3 regions of the Streptomyces sp. NPDC093252 genome follow, and region 3 is predicted to be linked to each of the others. Evidence: riboswitches for the same ligand, from Rfam matches in the RefSeq annotation. Region 3 holds a riboswitch; each other region holds the start of a gene.

Region 1 (4,177 bases), on a different contig from region 3:
CGAGCAGCGCACCCGGTTCCGGCGCGCCCTGGCGGAGGGGGACACCGGGCTCCTCGAAACCGGGGTCGAGGAACTGCTGCGGTATGACGGGCCGGTCGAGCTGGCCACCTGGCGGTTCGCCACCGAGCCGCTGAGCCTCGGCGGTGAGCGCATCGCGGCGGGCGATCCGGTGCTCGTGGTGCTGGCGGCGGCGGACCGGGACCCGGCGCGGTTCGCCGACCCGGACACCCTCGACCTGGGCCGCCGGGACAACCCGCACCTCGGGTACGGGCACGGCATCCACTACTGCCTGGGCGCCCCGCTGGCCCGGCTGGAGGGGCAGACGGCGCTGGCGGCGCTGTTCACCCGCCTCCCGGACCTGCGTCTCGCGGTCGACCCGGCCGAACTGCGCTGGCGCGGCGGCCTCATCATGCGGGGGCTGCGGACCCTGCCGGTGGAGTTCTGACAGGCCCCCACCCGCCGGACATCAGGCCAGACCCCACCCGCCGGACATCAGACCAGACCCCACCCGCTCGGCAACCGACCAGACCCCACCCATCCAACAGACACCCGACGGCCCGCCTGACAGACAGTCACCCCACAGCCCCCTCAGACCCACAGACGGTCACTCAAAAGTTGACACTCCCTCATCTTTGTGATCTTCACGTGATCTACGCGGCATTAACTTGTGACAAGTCAACGATTGCGGCTACGTTCACCCCTCAGCGCGACGCGCGAGCATCACGCGACGCGCGGGTCACCGCTGTCTCGGGAAAGGTCCCCGCATGCTCTCCGGGAACGGTCGTCACCGTCGCCCCCGTCAGGCCCCGGCCATCCTGGTCGCTGCCGGAGTGACCGGTTCTGCCATCGCCCTTCCGCTGCTCGGCGCCGGAGGCGCGAGCGCCGCGAGCGGCACCACCTGGGACAAGGTCGCCGGGTGCGAGAGCGGCGGCGCCTGGAGCGCGGACACGGGCAACGGACGCTACGGCGGCCTCCAGTTGACCCAGGACGACTGGGAGGCGTACGGCGGGCTGGACTACGCGTCGAGCCCGGACCAGGCGAGCCGCTCGCAGCAGATCGCGGTGGCCGAGCGGATCCTCGCCGACCAGGGTGTCGGGGTCTGGCCCTCCTGCGGGCCGCTGCACGGGCTCGCGGAGGACAAGGAGCCGGCCGGGGTCGACACGGGGGTGGCCGGTGATCCCACGCCGGAGGCCACGGACGGCGGCGACGGTTCCCCCGGACTCACGGGCGGCCTGACCGACTCCTCCAGGTCCTCCGGAGCGTCCGGGCCGCAGACGGAGACCTCCGGGCCGGAGAACGGCACCAGTGACTCGTCCTGGGGCTCGGGCCCCTCCGGCACCACCGAGGGCGATGGAACCGGTACGCCGGAGTCCTCGCCCTCCGGCAGCCCTACCTCCCCCTCCTCCGACCCCTCCGGCTCGCCGGACGCCCCCTCCGTCGACTCCTCCACCTCGGCCTCTCCGGTCGAACCGCCCACCGAGTCCCCCTCCGGGTCGAACGGTGAGGAAACGGGCAACCTCGGGCAGGGTCTCGGCTCTTCGTTCCTGGTCGACACCAGCGACCTGCCCGAGGTCGACCCGACCCCCGGCACCGGCAAGCACCGCGGCGGCAGCGCCGACGAGAGCGGACTGGACGCGAGCGCCCCGGAGAAGGGCGCCAAGGGCGCCACCGAGACTCCGAACACCCTCTCGGGCAATTCAACTGATTCAACCAATTCAACTGATTCAACCGAATCGCCCGAATCATCCAGCGGCTCCGCGACCGGCGAAGGCTCGCAGCAGACGCCGGAGCCGGACGAGGCGGACGCGGTGGAGGAATCGGATGAACTGGGGGAATTGGGCGAAGTAAGGGCGGGGAATTCCGACCCGCGGGCCTCACGTGACGCAGGCGGCGACCGGGACGCGCTCGACCGGAGCTACACCGTCCGCTCCGGGGACACGCTCAGCTCCATCGCCGACTCGCTTGAGGTCGACGGCGGATGGCGCCAGGTCTACCGGCTGAACGAAGCGGTGCTCGACGGCGACCCGAACCACATCGTCCCCGGTCAGACGCTCACCGTCGGCGGCCAGTAGTTCCCGGACCGGGTGACTTCCATGCCCGCTCCAGGGTGGGAAGTGGGCCGGAAGTGACGGGAGTTCACGTCATGCTTCGCACCGAATGTCCGAGTTTGGCGAAAGTGTGGGATGAGTCTCAGAAGCCCTGATCGTCTTTGAAATTCCGGGAATCGCGTGTCTACGGTCAGGACCGCTCGCAAGCAGCGGGCCCCGAGGTCGCCACGCCGAATCCTGCCGGTGGCCGTACGGGAACAGTCGTCGCGCCAAGCGCCGTAGGCAGGAGCGGGGGACCCAAGGTAAGTGCCGGTGACGGAGGTTGAGGCGACTCGACCGGACGGATCCGGCTTGGGGTGAAGCCATGACGTACGGGATGAAAACCCCCGTACGGGACATGGCCGGGCAACTCAACCGGCCCGAACCCGACAGCTCACCTCGTAGGCGTCGGTGAGGGGATCTCCACATGCTGTTCTCCGGCAAGGGCAAGCACCGCCGTCCGTCCAAGGCCACCCGTGTCATCGCGCTCGCCGGTGTCACCGGCGCCGCCGTCGCCGCCCCGCTCGTCGCGGCGAGCAACGCCTCCGCCGCCACCGCGTCCGAGTGGGACGCCGTCGCCCAGTGCGAGTCGGGCGGCAACTGGGCCATCAACACCGGCAACGGCTACTTCGGCGGCCTCCAGTTCTCGGCCTCCACCTGGGCCGCGTTCGGTGGCACCCAGTATGCCGCCACCGCCGACCGCGCCACCAAGGCGCAGCAGATCGAGATCGCCGAGAAGGTCCTCGCGGGCCAGGGCAAGGGCGCCTGGCCGTCCTGCGGCGTGGGCCTGTCCAACACCCCCTACGGCGGCGGCGCGACCACCCCCGAGCCGGCTCCGGAGACCACCCCCGAGCCCGCCCCCGCCCAGCCCGAGCGCACCGAGCAGCCCAGTACCTCCCGCTCGCAGGAGCGCCCGGCCGCGTCCGGCGAGACCGTCACCACCCCGACCGGCGGAACCGTCGAGAAGGGCGACGGCGAGTACGAGGTCGTCTCCGGCGACACCCTCAGCTCCATCGCTGCCGAGCACGATGTCGCGGGCGGCTGGCAGCAGCTCTTCGAGCGGAACAAGGACATCGTCGACGACGCCGACCTGATCTTCCCGGGCCAGCAGCTCCACCTGAAGTAGCCCCCGGGGGAGTAGCCCCGCGCAGCCGCAGCCGCAGCCGCAGCCGCAGCCGCAGCCGCAGCCGCAGCCACGGCCACGGCTAAGCCGGGTCGGGCCGCCCCACCTCACGGCCCACCCACAGCCGGCCCACGCTCCCCCCACAGCCCCATCCCCCACCCTCGCCATAGGGCCCAATGAGCCCCAGTGAGCCCGGTGAGACCCGGCGGTGCCCGGTGAAACCCGGCGAGACCCCGTGGGGCCCCCGTCCCCACGGCCCGCCCCGCCCCGGTGCGTGAATCCCCCGTACGCACCGGGGCGGGGCCTTTCCACGCCGACGGCCAGACCGACGCCGACGCCCGGGCCGCCGGACACCGGGCCGCCGGACCCCCGGCCCCCGCGCCCCCGCACCCCCGCACCCCCGCACCCCCGCACCCCCGCACCCCCGGGCCCCGCACCCCCGGGCCCCGCACCCCCGGGCCCCGCACCCCCGAACCCCGGGGCCCCCGGACCACCGAAACCCCAAGCCCCCAAAACCCGCCCCCCGAACCCCCGTATTTGTTCCATTCAGAAACATTTTACGACCGGTTCCGTCCGAGGGGTGGGAGACCGGCTGGCCGATCCCCCCGGGACGGTTAGGCTCGTCTCGCAGAGCCACCGCGGTCCCGCACGGTCGCGTCCGGCGTCTGCGCCACCCGCGTCACATCCACGAAGGAGATGCTCGTGCCGTCCATCGACGTCGTCGTAGCCCGGGAAATCCTGGACTCCCGAGGCAACCCCACGGTCGAGGTCGAGGTCGGCCTCGACGACGGCAGCACGGGTCGTGCCGCCGTGCCCTCCGGCGCCTCCACCGGCGCCTTCGAAGCCATCGAGCTGCGCGACGGCGACCCCAACCGCTACCAGGGCAAGGGCGTAGAGAAGGCCGTCCTCGCGGTCATCGAGCAGATCGGCCCCGAGCTGGTCGGCTACGACGCCACCGAGCAGCGCC
Region 2 (4,177 bases), 200 kb from region 3:
TGCCCCTCGATACCGAGAGCCGACCGCATCATTTTCAGCCACCCCGCTGAGCCTCTCCCTCCTGCGCTGCCGTCCAGCCGAGGGCAGTCCCATGTCCGGTCCGGTGCGCATCCGTACCTCCTTCCCCTACGAGACGACCCACGACGACCTCCGGATCCCGCTAAGCGACGGGACGCTGCTCTACGCGCGCGTATGGCGGCCGGTCACCGCCGCCCCCGTACCGGCGCTGCTCGAACACCTTCCCTTCCGGCTGACCGACGCGACCGCCGCCCGCGACGCCCAGCGCCACCCCTGGTACGCGGGCCACGGCTACGCGAGCGTCCGGGTCGACGCGCGCGGGCACGGCAACAGCGGGGGCGTACCCGGGGACGGGCCCTCGGCGGACGCGGCGGACGCCGCCGAGGTGGTGGAGTGGCTGGCGGCGCGGCCGTGGTGCGACGGCGGGGTCGGCATGATCGGCATCTCGTGGGGCGGCTCCCTCGCGCTGCGGACGGCGGCCCTGGCACCGGGACCGCTCAAGGCGGTCGTCAGCGTCTGCGCCACGGACGACCACTACGACAACGACGGGCAGTACGCGGGAGGTTCCGTCCAGGCGGCGGATCTGCCCCACTGGGCGGCGCGCTCCCTGGCGCTCGCCGCCCGCCCGCCGGACCCCCGGTACCTGGGGGACGGCTGGCGTGACCTGTGGCAGTACCGGCTGGACGCCCTGGAGCCGCCCCTGCACACCTGGCTGGGCCATCAGCTCCGTGACGGGTACTGGAGGGCGGCCGGCGCGGTGCGCGAGGACTATGGCGCGATCCGGGCGGCGGTCCTCGCGGTCGGCGGGCTGCACGACCCGTACCGGGACACCGTGCTGCGGCTGGTGGAGCACCTTCCGGCGGCCCGGGTGCGCGGGCTGCTCGGGCCCTGGCCGCACGAGTACCCCGACCGGGGCCGCCCGCCCGGCCCGGCGATCGGCTTCCTCCAGGAGACCCTGCGCTGGTGGGACCACTGGCTCAAGGGCCGGGACACCGGCGTCAGCGCCGATCCGCCCCTGCGCGCCTGCCTGACCCCCTCCCGCGGGTCCCTGCCGGGCCCCTGGACCGCCGAGCCCGCCTGGCCCTCCCCGCACATCACCCCGGTCGTGTACGCCCTCCAGGGCGCCCCCGCGGCCGTACGGTCCCCGATGCACACCGGGGTCGACGCGGGGGCCTTCCTGCCGCGCGGGGGCGATGCCGATCTGCCGCCGGACCAGCGGGCGGAGGACGGGCGGTCGGTCTGCTTCGAGTTCCCGGCCGGCGGCAGCGGGATCCGGGTCCTGGGGCGGCCCCGGGTGCGGCTGCGGCTGCGCTGCGAGGTGGAGCGGGGGCAGGTGATCGCGCGGCTGTGCGATGTCGCCCCGGACGGCTCCTCGGTGCTGGTGACCCGGGGGGTGCTGAACCTCTGCGCGCGGGCGGGGCGGGACCGGGCGGTGCCGTGGCCGCCGGGCACGACGGAGGAGGTGGCCTTCGAGCTGGGGGCGGCGGGGCATGTGTTCGCGCCGGGGCACCGGGTGCGGCTGGCCGTCTCGTCCGCGTACTGGCCGTGGGTGTGGCCGCAGCCCGGCTCCGAGGCCGGGTTCGTCCTGGACCCGGCGGGCAGCGCGCTGGAGCTGCCGGTGCGGGAGCCGGAGCGGGGGCCGGGGAGCGGCGGCGGGCCCGAGGGGGAGGCGGAGCAGGCGGGGCCGCTCGGGGTGGTCTCCCCGGTCACGCTGGACGAGCCGCGCCCCGGGCGGCTGGTGGTGCGGGACGTGGCCCGGGGCGAGTGGCGGCTGGAGGTCGCACCGGGGCCGGGCGGCACCGAGGTGCATCCGGACGGTCTGGAGGTCACGGAGGAGGCGCTGGAGTCGTACACGATCCGGGACAGCGACGCGCTGTCGGCGCGGACCCGGTCGGACCGGACGATCCGGCTGCACCGGCCGGACGCGGCCTGGGACACCAGGGTCCGGGCCCGGTCGGAGATCACCTGCACGGCGACGGAGTTTTTGACCGTTAATGAGGTGATTTGCACCCTCGGCCGCGAGGTGATCTTCCACCGCACCTGGGAACGTCGGATTCCACGCACCGCTGGTTAATAGGGACTTGGGAGCATTGCCCGATTTACCACTCTTGCGCACGGGCGTGACTTGACTCACTCGCATCCACCTCCCCCCGATCCGGAGCCGTTCCGCCGCCGCACCCCGATTCACCTTCCCCATCGCACGAGTTGAACCTTTCCAGCCGCAAAGGATCATGTGCGGCAGATGGCGGGATAAAGATCAGAAGCGGCGATCTGTGATTCCACCACTTGTTTCGGACATCCGCTCTCGCATACGTTCCCGGCCAGTCGGGCGGACGCCTAGTCCTGCCACCGCCCGCACCAACTCACTAGATCCACGGCAGGAGCGGGGGACCCAGGTAAGTCGCCGGGCCGGACGTCTTGACGTCCTGGCGCGGCTCGGGGTGAAGCCGTGCCCGCAAGGGCCGGCCGGGCACCTCCCCGCCCGAACCCGACAGCTCACCTCGCAGGCGTAGGAGAGGAACCGTTCCCATGTCCCTTCCCCTGTCCGCTCCCGTGTCCGCCCTTCCCGGGTCCGCGCACCGCTCCACCCGGGTCCGCCGCATCGCCCGCCGACTGGCCGTCGCCGGTACCGGCGCCGCCGTGCTTGCCCTGCCGATCATCGGCGCCACCACCGCCACCGCCGCCACCCCGACCGTCGTCTCGGCGGCCACCTCGGCCTACCCGAACACCCTCGACGGCTGGATCCGCCAGGCCCTCGACGTCATGCGGCAGAACGGCATCCCCGGCAGCTACGACGGCATCCACCGCAATGTGATGCGCGAGTCGTCCGGCAACCCGGCCGCCGTCAACAACTGGGACTCCAACGCCGCCGCCGGCACCCCGTCCAAGGGCCTGCTCCAGGTGATCGACCCGACCTTCGCCGCGTACCACGTCTCCGGGACGGTCTACGACCCGTACGACCCGATCGCGAACATCGTCGCCGCCTGCAACTACGCGGCGGACCGGTACGGGTCGATCGACAACGTCTTCGGCGCCTACTGATCCACTGCGCTTTGCGGGTTGGGGCCCGCAAAGCGCAGACGGGCCGAATGCCGCATTCTTGAATTCCCCATGCGGCATTCGCGATTCGGGATCAACGCATTCATGGATTCCCGGGCGACTGTTGGGGCAGCCGCCGGGGGAAGACCCGTTCGAGGACGACGGCGATGCCGTCGTCCTCGTTCGATGTGGTGACCTCGTCGGCCACCGCCTTCAGTTCGGGATGGGCATTGGCCATCGCCACGCCATATCCGGCCCAGTCGAACATCGGAATGTCATTGGGCATGTCCCCGAACGCGATGGTGTGCTCCGCCCGCACCCCCAGCCGCCCGGCCGCCAGCGCCAGCCCGGTCGCCTTGGTCACCCCGCACGGCTGGAGTTCGACGGTCCCCGGACCCGACATGGTGACCGTCGCCAGGGAACCGACCACCGCGCGGGCCACCGACGCCAACTCGTCGTCGGTGAGGTCCGGGTGGCGCAGCAGCACCTTGCTGATCGGCTCCGCCCACAGCTCGGCCCGGCGCCCTACGCGGACGGCGGGCAGGGTCGGGTGCGGCATCAGATAGCCCGGCTCGATCAGGGTGAGCCCGTCCACGCCGTCCTGGTCGACCGCCGCGTACACCTCCCCGACCTCGGCCTCGATCTTGCCGATCGCGGTCTCCGCCAGTTCCCGGTCCAGGGTGACCGACCACAGCAGGCGGTCCGCGCCCGCGTCGTACAGTTGCGCGCCCTGGCCGCACACCGCGAGACCGGTGCTGCCCAGGCGTTCCAGGAGCGGGCGCACCCGGGGGGCCGGGCGACCGGTCACCACCAGATGCCGGGCACCGGCCTCGGCGGTCCGCGCCAGCGCGGCCAGCGAGCGGTCGGAGAAGGTGTCGTCACCGCGCAGCAGAGTGCCGTCGAGGTCGGTGGCGACAAGGGCGAACGTCATGCGCGCGGTGCGTGCGGCATATGCGGTGGGTGCGGCCATGATCAGAGAATACGGACATCGCGCGGCCCCGACCCGGCCCGAACCGGACGTCGGCCGGCTTCCCCGACGACCCGCCCGCCCCGGTCAACTCCCCTGTACCATGCGGCCTTTCACTCGGCGGGCGCCCGGGACGACTGCTGAAAACGGGTC
Region 3 (4,177 bases):
TCCGCGGCCGATGAGTGCCCGCCCGTCCCGCCCTCGCAGTAACGGGCCCGCCCAGCCCTCGCAGTAACGGCCTCCTATGGGCCCCACAAGGGGGCGTGCACCCTGCGACACGCGCCCCCGGCGCTCGACCGCCCCCAGGGCCGGTTCACTACCTCACGCCCCCCGACCCGGCCCAGGTCCGACCCCGAGCCGACCCGCCCCCCTCAAGCTCGACCCCGACCCGACCCCGGTCAAGCCCGATCCCGGCCGACCCCATCCCGGCCAACCCGATCCCGCTCAAGCCCCTCAGGCGGGCCGCACCACGCTGTGGATGGACGACTCACCGTCGTAGAAGATCGACTCCTCGCGGACATACGCCCCCGGCTTCGGGGCGTGGATCATCATGCCGTTGCCGATGTAGAGGCCGACATGGGTGACGTCGTCGTAGAAGAAGACCAGGTCACCGGGTTGGGCGGCGGAGACGGTGACCGTGGTTCCGGCGTTGACCTGGTCGTAGGTGACCCGGGGGAGGGTGACGCCGGCGGCCTTCCAGGCGGCCTGGGTGAGGCCGGAGCAGTCGTAGGAGCCGGGGCCGGTGGCGCCCCAGACGTACGGTTTGCCGATCTGGGCGCGGGCGAACCCGATCGCCTTCTCGGCCTTGGTGGCGTAGGACGGGTCCGTGGCGGGGGAGCCTGAGCCGGTCGAGCCGGAGTCCGAGCCCGGGGTGCCGGAGGAGCCGCTCTGCTCCTCGTTCTGCCGCTCCGCCGCCGCGGCGGCCTCCCGGCGGCGTTCCTCCTCCTCGGCCCGCTGCTGGCGTGCCAGTTCCTCGGCCTCGCGCTCGGCCTCCGCCCGCTTCTCCCGCTCGATCTCGGCGAGCCGGGCCTTCTCCTCGGCGGTCAGCTCGGAGAGCAGCTCGCGCGCGTCCGCCAGCTTCTGCTGGACCGTGGCCTTGGCCGTCCGGAGGTCGTCCTGGGCGTCGGCCAGCGTCTCCAGGCTCTCGCCGGCGTCCTGGCGCTTCTCCATGGTCTCGGACTGCTGGGCGAAGTAGTCGTCGACCGCGGTCTTCTGGCGCTCGGTGAGCCGGCCCATCAACTGGGTCTGGTCGAAGTAGTCCTGCGGCGAGTCGGCCAGCAGCAGGCTCGCGGTGCTGGGGGCGGCGGCCCCGGTGCGGTACTGGGCCGCGGCGTAGGAACCCAGCTCCTCGCGCGCGTCGTTCAGCTTCTGGGTGCGCTGCGCGACATCGTCCATCAGGGTGTCGAGCAGCTTGCGCTGCTTGCCGGTCTTCTCTTTCGCGGCGTTGTACTTCTCCGTCGCCGATTCGGCCTGACGGTAGAGGTCGTCGACCTTCTTCTCGACCTCCTCCAGACTCGGCTTGTCGTCCGCGGGCGCGGCGGTGGCCGTCTGCGAGAGCAGGGCTACGGAGGTCAGGGCGGCGGTGGCGAGGACGGGGGTGCGTATTCCGGCCAGGCGCGTGCCCGTGGGGTGGGACTTGCGGTGCGACGCCAAGGAGGCGACTCCTTCCATGGGCCGCCTACCGGGTTAGCTGTCGGGTTCGGGCGGGTGCTTCGGAAGGGTTGCCCTACGGTCCGCTCCCGGGACGGAAGTCGGGACCGATTCACCCCAGGTGTCGGTGGGTCCCCGGCTCCGGCCGCCCAGGGGGCTCGCCGGACTCGACGGAGGCCGGACGGCCCGGCGACGTTCGCCGGTGGGGGTCGTTCGGCCTGCCCGGAACCGTAGCCAACTGGTGTGGCGCCTGTGAAGGTTGGTGGGCGTTATGCCCGATACATTTTCGTGACCTTTCCGTCCGGCGGCCCTCGCGGTCCGCCCCGCACCCCCTCCCACCGCGCCCCGCTCAAGATCCGCCACCCTGCGTCACCGGGCGGGAGGAGGGGCGAGGAGCGGGAAAGGAGCGGGACGGCCCCGGGTTGTCAGTGGGGCGGCCTAGACTCGGAGAGCGATGAGCAGCCTCTTTGACGACAGCTTCCTGGCGGACCTCCGAAGCCCCCGCGGGCACGAGGAGGAGCCCCCGCCTCCCCCCGAGGACGAGCACGCGCCGGAGCCGGTTCCGGACGATCTGTTCGGCGGGAAGTTCGACGCGCCCCCGGACCGGGACGCGTACTACCGGGACGGCGCCCCCCGCCCCGCCCTCGACCCGGCCGCGCTCCTGGAGGGGCTCAACGAGAACCAGCGCGCGGCGGTCGCCCACGCGGGCACCCCGCTGCTCATCGTGGCCGGTGCGGGCTCCGGCAAGACCCGGGTGCTCACCCACCGCATCGCCTATCTCCTCGCCGAGCGCGGTGTCCACCCCGGCCAGATCCTCGCGATCACCTTCACCAACAAGGCCGCCGGTGAGATGAAGGAGCGCGTCGAGCAGCTCGTCGGCCCGCGCGCGAACGCGATGTGGGTGATGACGTTCCACAGCGCCTGTGTGCGGATCCTGCGCCGCGAGTCCAAGAAGCTCGGCTTCACGTCGTCGTTCTCGATCTACGACGCGGCCGACTCCAAGCGGCTGATGGCCCTGGTCTGCCGCGATCTGGACCTCGACCCCAAGCGCTACCCGCCCAAGTCCTTCAGCGCCAAGATCAGCAACCTCAAGAACGAGCTGATCGACGAGGAGGACTTCGCCGCGCAGGCCACCGACGGTTTCGAGAAGACCCTCGCCCAGGCGTACGCCCTCTACCAGTCCCGGCTGCGCGAGGCCAACGCCCTCGACTTCGACGACCTGATCATGACCACGGTGAACCTGCTCCGCGCGTTCCCCGATGTCGCCGAGCACTACCGCCGCCGCTTCCGGCACGTCCTGGTGGACGAGTACCAGGACACCAACCACGCCCAGTACGCGCTGGTGCGCGAGCTGGTCGGCACCGGGGAGCGCGCCCCCGAGGACCTCGACGTACCGCCGGGCCCGGACGATCTGCCGCCCGCCGAGCTGTGCGTGGTGGGCGACGCCGACCAGTCGATCTACGCCTTCCGGGGCGCGACGATCCGCAACATCCTCCAGTTCGAGGAGGACTACCCGGACGCGACGACGATCCTGCTGGAGCAGAACTACCGCTCCACCCAGACGATCCTCACCGCCGCCAACGCGGTCATCGAGCGCAATGAGTCCCGCCGCCCCAAGAACCTGTGGACCAACGCGGGCGCGGGCGCGCGCATCACCGGCTATGTCGCCGACACCGAGCACGACGAGGCACAGTTCGTCGCCGACGAGATAGACCGTCTCACGGACGCGGGCGACGCCAAGGCGGGCGATGTCGCCGTCTTCTACCGGACGAACGCCCAGTCCCGTGTCTTCGAAGAGGTCTTCATCCGCGTCGGCCTGCCCTACAAGGTCGTCGGCGGCGTCCGCTTCTACGAGCGCAAGGAGGTCCGGGACGTTCTGGCCTATCTGCGGGTCCTCGCCAACCCGGAGGACTCGGTGCCGCTGCGCCGGATCCTCAACGTCCCCAAGCGCGGTATCGGCGACCGCGCGGAGGCCATGATCGACGCGCTCTCCCAGCGCGAGAGGATCAGCTTCCCGCAGGCCCTGAAGCGGGTGGACGAGGCGTACGGCATGGCCGCCCGCTCCACCAACGCCGTGAAGCGGTTCAACACGCTCATGGAGGACCTCCGGACGATCGTGGAGTCCGGCGTGGGCCCCGCCACGGTCCTGGAGGCCGTCCTCGAACGCACGGGCTATCTCGCGGAGTTGCAGGCGTCCACCGACCCGCAGGACGAGACCCGGATCGAGAACCTCCAGGAACTCGCGGCCGTCGCCCTGGAGTTCGAGCAGGAGCGCGCCGGGGGCGGGGAAGCGCCCGAGGCCCCGGCCCCGGGCGGCACGCTCGCCGACTTCCTGGAGCAGGTCGCCCTGGTCGCCGACTCCGACCAGATCCCGGACGAGGAGGACGGCGCCGGGGTCATCACGCTGATGACCCTGCACACCGCCAAGGGCCTGGAGTTCCCGGTCGTGTTCCTGACCGGCATGGAGGACGGCGTCTTCCCCCACATGCGCGCCCTCGGCCAGACCAAGGAGCTGGAGGAGGAGCGCCGCCTCGCCTATGTCGGCATCACCCGCGCGCGGGAGCGGCTCTACCTCACCCGCTCGGCGATGCGCAGCGCCTGGGGGCAGCCGTCGTACAACCCGCCCTCCCGCTTCCTGGAGGAGATCCCGCCGACGCATGTCGACTGGAAGCGCACGGGGGCGACGGCGGCTCCG

The links. Region 3 has a riboswitch for cyclic di-AMP ahead of AB0O01_RS12400 (NlpC/P60 family protein). Riboswitches for the same ligand answer to the same signal wherever they lie in the genome.
Region 1: another riboswitch for cyclic di-AMP. It lies ahead of AB0O01_RS06395 (transglycosylase family protein); the one in region 3 lies ahead of AB0O01_RS12400 (NlpC/P60 family protein).
Region 2: another riboswitch for cyclic di-AMP. It lies ahead of AB0O01_RS13385 (transglycosylase SLT domain-containing protein); the one in region 3 lies ahead of AB0O01_RS12400 (NlpC/P60 family protein).

What each region holds. Positions count from the first base shown of each region.
Region 1 covers NZ_JBFBEM010000003.1:98,752-102,928, reverse strand. Annotated here, with positions in the region: gene AB0O01_RS06405 (cytochrome P450) at 1-445, shown strand, start outside; gene AB0O01_RS06400 (transglycosylase family protein) at 831-2,072, shown strand; cyclic di-AMP (ydaO/yuaA leader) riboswitch at 2,306-2,510, shown strand; gene AB0O01_RS06395 (transglycosylase family protein) at 2,515-3,213, shown strand; gene eno (phosphopyruvate hydratase) at 3,907-4,177, shown strand, end outside.
Region 2 covers NZ_JBFBEM010000005.1:388,243-392,419, forward strand. Annotated here, with positions in the region: gene AB0O01_RS13380 (CocE/NonD family hydrolase) at 104-2,092, shown strand; cyclic di-AMP (ydaO/yuaA leader) riboswitch at 2,373-2,543, shown strand; gene AB0O01_RS13385 (transglycosylase SLT domain-containing protein) at 2,548-3,060, shown strand; gene AB0O01_RS13390 (HAD family hydrolase) at 3,161-4,027, opposite strand.
Region 3 covers NZ_JBFBEM010000005.1:188,514-192,690, reverse strand. Annotated here, with positions in the region: gene AB0O01_RS12400 (NlpC/P60 family protein) at 286-1,485, opposite strand; cyclic di-AMP (ydaO/yuaA leader) riboswitch at 1,492-1,665, opposite strand; gene pcrA (DNA helicase PcrA) at 1,937-4,177, shown strand, end outside.